2 regions of the Paenibacillus sp. FSL H8-0332 genome follow, and region 2 is predicted to be linked to the other one. Evidence: predicted binding sites of a transcription regulator. Region 2 holds the regulator's gene; the other holds the start of a gene.
What was found. The regulator Rex, encoded in region 2, represses fermentation and respiration genes when NADH is low (regulators of the CRP and FNR family bind a similar motif). The targets are predictions, from matches to a motif close to TTGTGAAATATTTCACAA.

Region 1 (6,959 bases), 270 kb from region 2:
TCTCTACTCCATTCAGCGTGCCAATGAAGCGGCCGAGATTCTGCAGATCCTCTTCCTTATTGTGAATGCCGGGAACGTACACATGGCGAACCCACATTTTACGGTTATGGTCTGATAACCAGCGGGCCAGCTTCAAGGTACGGTCATTGGATTTGCCGGTCAGCTTGATGTGCGCTTCATCATCAATGTGCTTGAGATCCAAGAGCACCAGGTCGGTAACATCCAGCAGGTCGCTGATTTTCGATCCATCATTATAGCCGTTGGTATCAAGGGTGGTGTGCAGATTCCAGCGTTTCTTCACTTCGGTGAACAATTGCTTGACGAACTGCGCCTGCAGCGTCGGTTCACCACCGGATACGGTCAGACCGCCCCCGGACGATTTATAATAATTCAGGTAAGGCTCAATTTCCGCCAGCACTTCCTCGACGGTCATTTCCTTGCCTTCATTCAGTCCCCAGGTATCCGGGTTGTGGCAATACTGACACTTGAGCAGGCAGCCCTGCATAAAAAGCACGAAGCGGATACCCGGGCCATCCACTGTTCCAAACGTCTCCAAAGAGTGGATATGTCCTTTAAGCATGAGATGTCATCCTTTCAAAAAAACCTTAAAATTTTAATGAATTTTAAACAAGAGTGTACCGCCCTCTTTCAAGGGCGGCAGCTCCTTCGTTATCTCAATTCTTGTAGAGCAAGAACCATTCTTACATGGAATCGTGGAATGTACGGTTGATAACATCCATCTGTTGTTCACGGGTCAGCTTGATGAAGTTAACAGCATAGCCGGATACGCGAATGGTCAACTGTGGATAGTTCTCTGGGTGATCCATAGCGTCAAGCAGCTGCTCACGGTTAAATACGTTAACGTTCAAGTGCTGAGCGTTATTGTGGAAATATCCATCCATCATGAATACCAGGTTGGACTTACGGGAATCTTCGTCTTTACCCAGTGCCTTAGGAACGATGGAGAAGGTGTTAGAGATACCATCTTGTGCATCAGAGTAAGGCAGTTTGGCAACAGAGTTCAGGGATGCCAGGGCGCCCTTCTTATCGCGTCCGTGCATTGGGTTAGCACCAGGAGCGAATGGTTCGCCTTTTTTACGTCCATCAGGAGTAGTACCAGTCTTTTTACCATATACAACGTTCGAAGTGATAGTCAGTACCGATTGAGTCGGCACAGCATCACGATAAGTTTTGTTTTTGCGGATCATCGACATGAAGGTTTCAACCAGTTCAACAGCGATGCCGTCAACAGCGTCGTCATTGTTACCGTAGCAAGGGAATTCACCCTCAGTTTCAAAGTCGATGGCAATGCCTTCTTCGTTGCGGATTGGCTTAACCTTAGCATATTTGATTGCGCTCAGGGAGTCAGCAGCAACGGACAGTCCGGCGATACCGCAAGCCATCGTACGCAGAATGTCGCGGTCATGCAGCGCCATTTCGATACGTTCGTAGGAATATTTGTCATGCATATAGTGAATGATGTTCAGCGTGTTGACATAAGTCTTAGCCAGCCATTCCATCATTGGTTTGAAGCGTTTCATTACTTCATCATAATCCAGATATTCAGAAGTGATCGCAGGATATTCAGGACCTACCTGAGCACCGGATTTCTCATCTTTACCGCCATTGATCGCATACAGCAGAGCCTTAGCCAGGTTGGCACGGGCACCGAAGAACTGCATTTGCTTACCGATACGCATTGGGGATACGCAGCAGGCAATTGCATAATCTTCACCCCAGTATGGACGCATAACATCATCGTTCTCATATTGGATAGCGCTGGTCTCAATGGATACCTTGGCACAATATTTTTTGAAGCCTTCAGGCAGCTTCTCGGACCACAGTACAGTCAGGTTTGGTTCTGGAGCCGGTCCCAGATTGTACAGGGTATGCAGGAAGCGGAAGCTGTTTTTGGTTACGCGAGTTGTACCGTCTTCAGCCATACCACCGATGGATTCTGTTACCCAAGTAGGGTCGCCGGAGAACAGGTCGTTATAGTCAGGCGTACGCAGGAATTTCACGATACGCAGCTTCATTACGAAATGGTCAACGATTTCTTGAGCTTGTTCTTCAGTCAGAGTACCTTCTTCAAAGTCACGTTGAACATAGATGTCAAGGAAGGAAGATACGCGTCCAAGGGACATTGCCGCACCATTCTGCTCTTTAACAGCCGCCAGATAACCGAAGTATACCCATTGTGTAGCTTCTTTGAAGTTGACAGCCGGTTTGGAGATATCCATACCATGAGCTGCAGCCATTTGTTTCAGTTCGCCAAGAGCACGCATTTGCTCGGACAGTTCTTCACGCAGACGGATAACTTCTTCTGTCATGGAATCCACTTCAAGCTCAGTCAGTTGTTGCTTCTTGTCTTTGATCAGGAAATCAATACCGTACAGAGCAATACGGCGATAGTCGCCGATGATACGTCCGCGGCCATAAGCATCAGGAAGACCTGTGATTACGCCCGATTTACGCACAGCTCTCATATCTGGTGTATATGCATCAAATACGCCTTGGTTATGCGTTTTGCGGATGTTCGTGAACATGTCAACGATATTCTGCGGAAGCTCGAAGCCGTAAGCCTTAGTAGCATCGATCATCATCTTGATACCGCCGAACGGTTGGATAGAACGTCTGAAAGGCGCGTCAGTCTGAACGCCGACAATCTGTTCCTTGTCCTTGTCAATGTAGCCTGGGTTATGGGAAGTGATGGTGGAGACAGTATCGAGGGAAACATCCCATACGCCGCCTCTTTCTCTTTCTTCCTTACTCAGTTGGGAGATAATCTTCCACAGTTCAGTAGTGTTGCTGGTAGGACCTACGAGGAAATCTTCATTTCCTTCATAAGGCTTGATGTTCTTGGCAATAAAGTTATTAACGTCAACTTTCTTAGCCCATGTACCCTTTGTGAAATTTCTCCAGCTCGACTTAACCTCTTGTACTTCTTTTTCAATCACCGACATGCTAAATCCCTCCATTTATATTTAGTATATTTGTAGAGATCGCGGGCTTGAAGGTTAATCCCGTGTCTCGTGATCCCTTAGCTACTGGTTGTTATAAAATTCACAATCGTGACTGTATAACTGGGATCTTTGTTTATATAAACATTTTAGTTTATTTTCTGAAAAAGGACTGTGACAAATATCACTCTTTCGGTGATATTTGTCACTTCCATCCAGTCCCATATTAACCTTTAACCTTATTCTTCGCCAGGCAACCGTTAATTAGTTATCGAATTTTCCGTAGAATGCGTTGCGGTATACATCGGCAAGCTCAGATACCAGCGGCATTTTAGGGTTGGCAGTTGTACATTGGTCTTCAAATGCACGGTCAGCCAGGTAATCTACGCGGGCTTCAAAGTCCTTAGGATCGAAACCAAGAGCCGAGAAGGATTCTTCGATACCGAGTTTTTTGTTCATGTCGCGGATGGCATTGATCAGGCTGGTTACGCCTTCTTCGGTAGTACGAGCCGGCAATCCCAGAATACGGGCGATTTCGGCATACCGTTCGTCAGCTACAAAGTGCGAATATTTAGGGAACGAAGCGAACTTCGTAGGCTTCTTGGCATTGTAGCGGATAACATGCGGCATCAGGATCGCATTGGTGCGGCCGTGTGCTGTGTGATACTGTCCGCCCCATTTGTGCGCCAAGCTGTGGTTAATCCCCAGGAATGCATTCGCAAATGCCATACCGGCAAGTGTTGAAGCGTTGTGCATTTTCTCACGGGCCAGCTTATCGCCTTGCAGTGCGGATTTCTCCAGCCACTGGAATACCAGCTGAATCGCTTTGATTGCCAGACCATCGGTGTAGTCACTGGCCATTACAGATACATAAGCTTCGATAGCATGGGTCAATACGTCCATACCAGTATCGGCAACAGCAGTCTTAGGCAAGCTGTATACAAATTCCGGATCGATAATGGCTACATCTGGAGTCAGCTCATAATCGGCCAGAGGATACTTCGTATTATTGCCTGTTGTCTTGTCTGTGATAACTGCGAATGATGTTACTTCAGAACCGGTACCCGAAGTTGTTGGAATCGCAACGAATTTTGCTTTGTTGCCGAGCTTAGGGAATTTGTATACCCGTTTGCGGATATCCATGAACTTCTGCTTCAGACCGTTGAAGTCTGCATCCGGATGTTCGTAGAACAGCCACATGCCCTTGGCAGCATCCATTGGGGAACCGCCGCCGAGTGCGATAATGCAGTCAGGCTGGAATCTGTGCATCATTGCCGCGCCTTTTTCTACAGTAGTCGTCGATGGATCTGGTTCAACTTCCGAGAATACTTCGATCGCTACAGGAGTCTGACGCTGGCGCAGATAGTGCTCCACTCTTTCCACATAGCCCAGCTTCACCATCATAGGGTCAGTAATTATTGCTACACGAGTGATATCAGGCATTTTGGCCAGATACTGAGTGGCTCCCTTTTCGAAGTAAATCTTGTCAGGTACTTTAAACCATTGCATATTCACGGTACGACGGTTCACCCTTTTCACGTTGATCAGATTGATTGCAGTCACGTTCTGCGATACCGAGTTGCGTCCATAAGATCCGCAGCCCAGTGTCAATGAAGGGATATTGGTGTTGTAAATATCGCCGATTGCGCCGTGTGTGGATGGCGAGTTGACGAGAATACGTCCGGTTTGCAGACGGTTGGAGAACTTCATGATGACTTCTTCATTATTGGAATGGATAGCCGAGCTGTGGCCCATGCCGCCAAATTCAACGATTTGAGCTGCGCGTTCGATACCCTGGTCAGCATTCTTCACTTTGTAGCAAGCCAGAACCGGGCTCAGCTTCTCAGCGGACAATGGATATTTAGTGCCTACACCTTCGAGCTCAGCTACCAAAATCTTCGTTCCGGCAGGAACCTGAATGCCGCACATTTCAGCGATCTTCACTGCGGATTGGCCAACGATAGCCGGGTTAACCGCACATTTCTCAACGTTCATTGCGCCGCTTGTCAGCTTGGCAGCTTCTTCTTTGTTCACAAAGTAACAGCCGTTTGCAATCATTTTCTTCTTCACTTGATCGAAGATAGCTTCTTCAATGATGACTGCCTGCTCGGAAGCACAGATCATACCATTATCGAAAGTCTTCGACAGGATAAGGTCTGTTACAGCCTGATCAATGTCAGCACTCTTCTCAATGAAGGCAGGCACGTTACCAGGACCTACGCCGAGTGCCGGTTTGCCGCAGCTGTAAGCTGCTTTGACCATTGCCGATCCGCCGGTTGCCAGAATCAGTGCAACGTCCGGATTGTTCATCAGTGCGTTTGTTTTGTCCATCGTAGGAAGTTCAATCCATTGGATGAAGTTCTCAGGTGCGCCGGCTGCTACGCCTGCATCATGCAGAATTTTGGCTGCTGCCGCACTGCACTCTTGCGCCGACGGGTGGAAACCGAATATAATAGGGTTACGTGTCTTTGCGGAAATCAAAGCTTTAAACATCGTGGTGGACGTTGGGTTGGTTACCGGTGTGATACCCATAATGATTCCGACGGGTTCAGCAATCTTCTGGAAGCTGTCATAAACGTTATCCTCAATAACGCCTACAGTCTTGTCGTACTTAATTCCGTGCCAGATATATTCAGTGGAGAAGATATTCTTCGTAATTTTGTCTTCGTATACTCCGCGTCCTGTTTCTTCAACAGCCAGTTTGGCCAGGTACATATGCTTGTCGAGTCCGGCCAGCGCCATTGCATGAACGATTGTGTTTGTCTGCTCTTGATCCAGGCCCATGAACGCTTCGTGGGCTTTCTTTGCTTTATCCACCAAAACCTGAATATACTCTTCAGCGGTGGTTTGTTTCACTTGGGCGGCGACTTCGTTTTTAACTGCCATCTCCCTCGTCCTCCTGTCAATTTTTAGGTTGTTTCTTTCTATACATTTATCTTAGCACATCCTTTTCACCTTGTATAGTGAAATCTTTCACAAAGTATAAAGTTTTTTTTGAGTTGTTTTCAAAGCGCTTTCATTCGATCATATATCGGTATTTATTCCATATTATATGTAATATTTAATTGATATTTGTCTAATCTGCGAACGCCAACCCGCAAGCTGTAGCGTTGATGGCCCCTCTTGCCTTTCGATGCCGGGTGCGCCTCGGAAATTCTGCTCACGAATGTCCAGCCGTAACTTCGGTTCATACGGTGCTCTTCTATAGACTCACTCAGACGGTGAATATAAATATAAATCTCAGCTAACAAGCGGAAACGCATTGCCATCCTTTTAAAGGACGGTACCGTTTCAGCGAGAAAGATAAGGATAATTATAGCGCGAAGCATATAAATTCTTATCTTTTAAAAAAAGGGAGACAGCGTCTCTGCTGTCTCCCCCTTATTCATCTCTTCCCCGACTCTAGGGAAAGCCATCTTAAGCTACTCTGCCTTAATCGTATCGAAGAATTTCTGCTGGACCATTGCGGCCGCCGCATCAAGCTGGGTCTTCGAGTCTGTGCCTTCCTTGGCGAACAGCTCCTGGATCACGTTGGACATCGTTGCATAATAGTCCTGTGTGTTGTACTGGGCTTCAGGCTTGCCGTCCAGCAGCGCCATGATTTCGGGACTGTACTGATATACAATGTCGTACTTGTCATAGACGGTCTTGGTCTTCTTGCCGAAGTCGGAATCCGCAGCATAGTAATCCAGAAGCGGCGGGATGTAGTATTTGCCGTCCGTTTTACGCTGGCTGATAATGGCGTCGAGCGCTTCCAGGCCTTTATCCGAGAAATAGTCGAAGGTAATATAACGGAAGGCCATCTCCTGCTCATCCTTGCTGGCATTCGGGTTGATGACCAGATAGTCGCCGCCGAGAACACCGGTATGCTTGCCGCCCTTCTCAGCCGCAGGCATGGGATAGGTCAGCACATCCTCAGGCTTGAACCCGCCCTGGTTAAGCGCCTGTTCAATGACACCGTCTGATCCGGCCATCACCATCGCGGTGCGGCCCTGCTGG
Region 2 (6,959 bases):
GAATGAAACCGGCTACAACCTCTTTCCAGTACTTAGGCATTGTTCCACACTCCCATCTTCGCTGCTGCACGCGGCAGAATGATAAATTTGCTCTCTGTGCCGTTGCTCAGGCTTACATACACATTGTTGTCGTCAATCTCTGTGGTAGCTGTAACTCCGCTGTACTTACTGTCCTGCTCCTTCAGTCCGTCCAGCTTCGCTGGGATCAATGTATACTTCCGGCTCTCCATTGCTTCTGCTACAGAGAACATAGCTTTATCCCAGTACTCGTCCAGCAGCTCGCTTGGTTTCTGCTCCACATCCAGCTTCAAGGTCCGGCCATCAATGGCGGTGCTGCCTTCTCGCGATACATACTGCACCAGCTCACGTAATTTCGTGCCCGGCTGCAAATCCAGTTTCAAAGTGACTTCATTGCGTTTAATAGTAATATGGGAATCCTTCACTCCCTGGTAGGAAGATACCAGCTTCTGCAGCGGCTCCCGCACCGCGAATTGACGGTAAGAATACCAGCCACCAAACAATAATGCAGCAGACAGCAGAGACGTTAGCAGCACAGGCATAAGACGAAGTTTCAAGAAACGTCCTCCTCTCAATAATGACCAAGCTTAACTCTATAATAAAGACCAGCCAGCGTGTCTAGCGCCCATCCGAGACTGACATGCTCTTAAGCATGTCTTGATACAAGTAGTAGTATATCATAGGTGTATATACGATTTTACATAAAGTTGTGAATATATTTAAAATTTTTGATACTAATTTCTGGATGTTTCATGAACCTTGAAAAAACGGCAGCTCAGATTCAGATCCTGAAATGCCGCTGCTACATTCATATTCCGGCGTACACTACATCCGGCTAACGCTTAATTTCACCAGTCATATATTCCGCGAAATCAGTTAAAAGCTCCAGGTCATAGCCTTGGTCGCTAACCGCTCCTCTATACTCTTCCAGGCATCTTCTGAGCAGCCCGTGAAAGCGTTCCGGCAAATGCTGCAGTCCCCACTCTCCGCCTTCCTTCTTGGAAGAGATATAATCCTCCTGCAAATAGTAGAGCACTCTGCATAGATTCAGTGTGTAATAGACCGGAGATTTATTAATATTCTGCGGCGCATCTTCGACATCCCGGACAATGGAATCCAGATAGTACCTGCGGTCTACCGGCGCAAAGGCCTCGCGGATCGGCTCCCCGTACAAGATAAACCCACGATGGTAGACCACTGCAAAATGCGCCGCAAGATCAGCATCCTCAAAACCGCCGCACAGATAATTCTCATCGGTTCTATACCGCTCTAAATGAGCTTCCGAAAAGTGAAATTCAAACGGCGTAGGATACACAAAATTGCGCAGATATGTCTTCAGGACGATAGACAGTTCGATTCCGCGCTTATTCGGCAGACTGTCATGATAGGCTACGATAAGCCCGGCAAGTCTCTGACTGGCCTCTGCGGACAGCTTGTCCTGTATGACGATCAGCAGATCAATATCGCTTGAATCCGCTTGAAAACAGCCCATGGCCAGCGAGCCATGCAGGTAAACCCCCGACAGATTATCCCCCAGCTCCTCCTTGAACAAATCCACCGCCTGATCCAAATATGCTAATATCTCCAATTTCATCATCCTCCTTGATTGAACATATATGTAGGTTAGCGCTAGCAGACGAGGTATACACTCCGTATATCAATTGATGCACCTCAAACTTTTCAACATGATGGATAAAAAAACGGAGGAACAGATAATCTGTCCCCCCGTTTTTATTCTGCCGCTGAGCGCTTAGCTTAACGATTCGGCAGACTGTACCCCTCACCGATGGCGCTGCCATCCTTGAAACGGTAGAAGTTATAATAGAAGCGCCCGTCTTTTTTGTAAAATAGCTGCCAGGCATATTCCCCGTTATATACACCGGGCAGCAGCCGTTCGATCGTAATGTCCGGCAGCTGGGCGGTTATGATTCCGCGCATCTTCTCTTCTGAGGTTCCTTTGCTCAGCTCTTCGGCATACAGGCCGTTGTCGCCTCCGGCAGGCTTGCCCTCCAAGGTATAACGGACCCACACCATCAGCTCGGTACCCGCTTCATTTTTGCCGGTTAGCACCCAGTAGATCTCATTCTCATTCCAGACGGATTTCTGGGCCTTGGTAACCTCTGTTAGCCCGGCACGCGCCTGGGCCAGCTCCTTGGCCTCACTCCGCTCGTTCCACTGATCCTTCATAATGTAGGCATAGAACTGGCTTAGTCCGAACAGAAGGAGCAGCACCACGGTAATCCCCAGCCAGATCCATTTTCTCCTCTTCTTCTTCACCACGCTGCTTCCTTTCCCGTTCCCCTGAGTTACCGTTTAAGCAGGCTCTCGAACGTCTCCTGTGCTTTGTGACGGATGGCTTCTTCATCAAGTGTCAGGCATTGTCCATGCTTCACAACCTGCTGGCCGTTCACCCATACATGCTCCACATCCTTGGCGCTGGCCGAATATACAGCATGGGAGAGCAGATCGGTATGCGGCAGCATATGCGGCTGGTCAATATCAAGCGCGATGAAGTCAGCCTTCATCCCTGCTGCAAGGCGGCCTACACCGCTTAGGAAAATAGACTGCGCTCCGTACTCCGTAGCCATCAGAAGCGCCTCAGGAGCCGGTACCGCTGTTGGATCACCGCTTACGCCCTTGTGGATCAGCGCAGCCAGCCTCATCTCTTCGAACATATCCAGATTGTTGTTGCTTGCCGCGCTGTCCGTACCCAGGGAGACCTTAACCCCGGCTCTCAGCAGCTCCGGAACACGGGCAACACCGCTGGCCAGCTTCAGGTTACTGCCGGGGTTATGCGACACGCCAACGTTATGGCGGGCCAGAATCCCGATTTCCTCATCGTTCAGATGAACCCCGTGGGCAATAAGCGAAGGACGGGTAAACATCCCCAGCTTCTCCAGATGTGCGACCGGACGAAGGCCGTAGTCGGCCACGTTCTGCTCCACTTCATGGCGCGTCTCGGACATATGGGTATGCATCGGCAGATCCAGATCATGGGCAGCCTGCACAAACTTCATGAAAAACTCTGGAGGACAGGTGTACGGGGCGTGCGGCGAGAGCATGGTCGTAATTCTGCCGTCAGCCTTGCCATGCCAGTTACGGGCAAAAGCAATCGCCTCAGCGAGCTTGGATTGCTGTACATCTTCCGGGCACAGCCCAATTACGCCGCGCATCAGCACAGCACGAATACCGGACTGCTCGGTCACTTCCGCTACCCGGTCCATATGATCATACATATCGAGGAAGGTTGTTGTGCCGCCCTTCAGCATTTCCAGCACGGACAAAGAAGTTCCCCAATATACATCATCACCAGTGAATTTCTCTTCCATCGGCCACATCTTCTCTTGCAGCCAAGTCTGAAGCACCATATCGTCGCCGTATCCGCGCAGCAGTGACATGGCAGTATGTCCATGGGTATTGACCAGACCCGGCATGAACAGCAGACGGCTGCCGTCTACGACCTGAGCGCCATCCTCCACTGCCGGCTCAGCTTCACCTATGTAAGTAATCAGGTCATCATCCAGGGTCATATACCCGCTCAGCACTGGCTTATCGCTGCCGGGAACCAGAAAGTGCCCATTCTTGATTATCGTGATCTTACTGCTCATCTTCAGCCGCATCCTTTCCATCATGCAAATAATAGGCCAGGCTCTGCAGATCTGTAGTGAAATCAGCGGCGTGAATCCGGATATTGGCAGGCGTCTTGAGAATAACCGGTGCGAAGTTCAGAATCGCCTCAATGCCGGAATCCACAAGAATATCGGCTACATTCTGGGCTTCGCTGTCGGGCACAGTAATGATCCCGATCCGGATTCCCTGCGAGCGGATTGTACTGCTTAGCTCCTCCATCGGCTGCACAACCAGCGAGTTGATCTGCTGGCCCACCTTCGGCGGATAGGCATCGAAGATGGCAGTGATCTTCATCGTATCCTTCAAGTAAGCGTTGTAGTTAGACAAGGCATGACCGAGATTACCGGCTCCAACCAGTGCAACATTAATTTGCTGGTCAAGCTTCAGGATGTGACGAATCTTCTCAATCAGATAGGACACATCGTAGCCGATGCCTTTTCTGCCGAAATCACCGAAATAAGCCAGATCCTTGCGGATCTGGGCGGGGTTCAGATCTAGCTTTTGGCCAAGCTCCTGAGAAGAGACTGTGGAGATTTCACGTTTTTGGAGATCGTTCAGGAACCGCAGGTACACTGGAAGTCTGCGAACGACGGCCTCCGATATTTTATCCGATTTCATGTATTCTCCTCCTTAAAAGTTTTGTTAGACCCGTACAATTATAGCAACCGTACCCCGCCGCCTGCCGGAGTGGCAGAGGAGGCGGGAACGGATCATCAGGTTAATCATGACTTATTAATAATAGCAATAGCGGATGAATTAGGAAACCCCACCGTCTTCCAGCCATTCGGCGATTCTCGGAACCATCTGCTCGGTGAGCATATGCTCCATCTTGGGACCGGGGAGCGAGTACAGGAAGTACTTCCCGTAATAGGATTCAATCACTCTGGTGTCATAGACAATCACGATCCCCCGGTCCTTCGCCGTACGGACCAGCCGCCCGAAGCCCTGCTTGAAGCGGATAACGGCCTGCGGCACGGACAGCTTCATGAACGGGTTCTTCTTCTGTGCCTGAAGCAGCTCCGACTTCGCCTCAGCCAGCGGGTGATTCGGCGGCTGGAACGGCAGTCTGACAATCGCCAGGCAGGTCAATGCTTCTCCAGGAATATCAACCCCTTCCCAGAAACTGCTGGTACCAAGCAGGACGGAGGCCGGGGTGTCCTGGAAGCGGCGGATCAGCTTGCTCCGGCTGCCGCCCTCCACGCCTTGTCCCAGCACCGCGATATCCTGCGAGGCAAGTGCCTCCTTCAGCGGATCGTAGACCTGGCGCAGCATTTTGTAGGAGGTGAACAGCACCAGCATCCGTCCCCGTGTAGCTACAGCCGTCTCAGCAAGGGAGTGGACTAGCGTGTCCACGAATCGGGCATCCCCTATACTTCCCTTAACGCTCGGGAAGTCGCGGGGAATGACCAGCAGTGCCTGCTCACGGTACTTGAACGGCGACGGAAGCAGCGCAGTCATCAGACGCCCTTGCTCCGCAGCCTCACCAAGGCCCAGGTTATCCATCATGAACTGGAAGGATTTATCCACCGATAAGGTGGCCGAGGTCAGGATAATGCTCTTCTTCTTGTCGAAGAACAGCTCCCTGAGCTGGGTGCTGACATCTACGGGAACGGCATACATTTGCAGCGACTTGCCCTTATAATTGCCGCTTCCCTCCAGCCAATACACAATATTCTCATCATTCAGGCTCATGAAGAAGCGAATCTGCTCTCTAATGGATGCCAGGTCCTTGAACAAGCCGCCTATATCCGTCACAAGACTGTCCGAGGAGGACTGGCTGTCCGTGTCACGCATCTCACTGAGCATCTTGTCACCCTTGCGGATGATATCGCTCAGACTGAGGTTCAGTGTATTCTCAAGGGCAGCCAGCTCCTCCCAATCCTTGGGCTTCTTGCCCGGCTGCAGGCGCGCTACCAGCTGGCCTGCTTCACCGGCCCCGGCGTCACTGCGCTCGGGCAGCAGGCTAAAGAGCCTGTCGCTGAGCGCATCCCAGGATTCCTTCACGGTCAGCAGATCTGGATAGATCCTGTCGATCACGCCGCTCCATTCGGAAGCCTGCTCACTGCCGGAAGACTGCAGGCTCTGGCGGAGGGCAGGCAGCTGCCCGCTCCGGCTATCTTTGTAGAGACGGGTTAAGGTATGGGCGAATGTGAAATATTTCATCTGCATGCCAAGATGCTTGCCGGCAATATCCTCCAGATGATGAGCTTCGTCAATGACAAGATGCTCGTAGGCCGGAAGAAGCTGATGCCCGGCTTTGACATCTGCGAACAGCTTGGAGTGATTGGTGACCACCACATCGGAGATCCCCGCTTCATGCTTGGCCCGGTGGTAATAGCATTTGCGGAACCAGGGACAGGCGCGTCCCAGACAGGAGTCGGTATCACTGGCTACAGTCTCCCAGAAATCGCCGCCCCGTCCGCTTAAGTTAAGCTCCTCATCATCCCCGGTTGTCGTCTGGGTTAGCCAGACAAGCATTTGCGCAGCGGTAATTGCTTCTTCCCTTGGACTCGTAAAGTCCTTTTTGTTCATTCTATGTTCGAATTTGCGCAGACACAAATAGTGCCCTCTTCCCTTAAAGATGGAAGCCTTGAACGGGAACGGCACAACGCTGGTTAAGAGCGGAATATCCCGCTCCCGCAGCTGGTCCTGAAGGTTAATGGTATGGGTGCTGACCATCACCTTCTGATCACTCTTCACACTGTGGTAGATCGCCGGAAGCAGATAACCCAGCGATTTGCCGGTGCCTGTTCCCGCTTCAATCAGCAGATGCTTATCCTGCTCAAGCGCTGTAATGACCTCATGGATCATCAGCTCCTGGGCTTCACGGCTCTCATACTGGGGAAGCGCAGCCTTCAGCCGCTTGGTTACCTCATCCATATATTCCTCAAAGGTAATATTCTCCAGCGGATTGACGCTTCCTTCCTCCCGGGGCGTAGCCAGCTCTGCCCAATCCCCCACCGCCAGCGCAAGCTGACGGTAGAAGCTCAGCTCACCTTCCGGCTGGAAGGTCTCCATCTCCCGCTCCCGCAGCAGACCGTCGAAATACCAGGCCATATCACTGTCTTCGTCCGCGAACAGCTCATTCAGGCGCTGAATGGTCAGCAGCGGCAGACTGTGCAGCTCTTCCAGACATTTGAGCAGCACAATAGCCGTGGCAAGCGCATCGCTGTCCGCCTGATGGGGACGGTCATGCGTAATGCCGAAGTGGCTGCTTACCGCGCCTAACTGATAGGTGCTCAGCGAGGGAAAGCATATTTTGAGAAAATCGATCGTATCCAGAATCCGCCCCTGAAACGGCAGATAGCCGC

Region 1: pflB (formate C-acetyltransferase) is a predicted target of Rex. The motif match lies at 3,052-3,069, and genes of this name have one in related genera.

What each region holds. Positions count from the first base shown of each region.
Region 1 covers NZ_CP150145.1:4,661,047-4,668,005, forward strand. The annotation lists gene pflA (pyruvate formate-lyase-activating protein) at 1-580, opposite strand, end outside; gene pflB (formate C-acetyltransferase) at 702-2,963, opposite strand; gene adhE (bifunctional acetaldehyde-CoA/alcohol dehydrogenase) at 3,225-5,846, opposite strand; gene NST43_RS20350 (extracellular solute-binding protein) at 6,383-6,959, opposite strand, start outside.
Region 2 covers NZ_CP150145.1:4,395,584-4,402,542, forward strand. The annotation lists gene NST43_RS18965 (AAA family ATPase) at 1-40, opposite strand, end outside; gene NST43_RS18970 (hypothetical protein) at 33-575, opposite strand; gene NST43_RS18975 (aminoglycoside adenylyltransferase domain-containing protein) at 854-1,606, opposite strand; gene NST43_RS18980 (DUF5590 domain-containing protein) at 1,774-2,295, opposite strand; gene NST43_RS18985 (amidohydrolase) at 2,325-3,626, opposite strand; gene NST43_RS18990 (redox-sensing transcriptional repressor Rex) at 3,616-4,266, opposite strand; gene dinG (ATP-dependent DNA helicase DinG) at 4,405-6,959, opposite strand, start outside.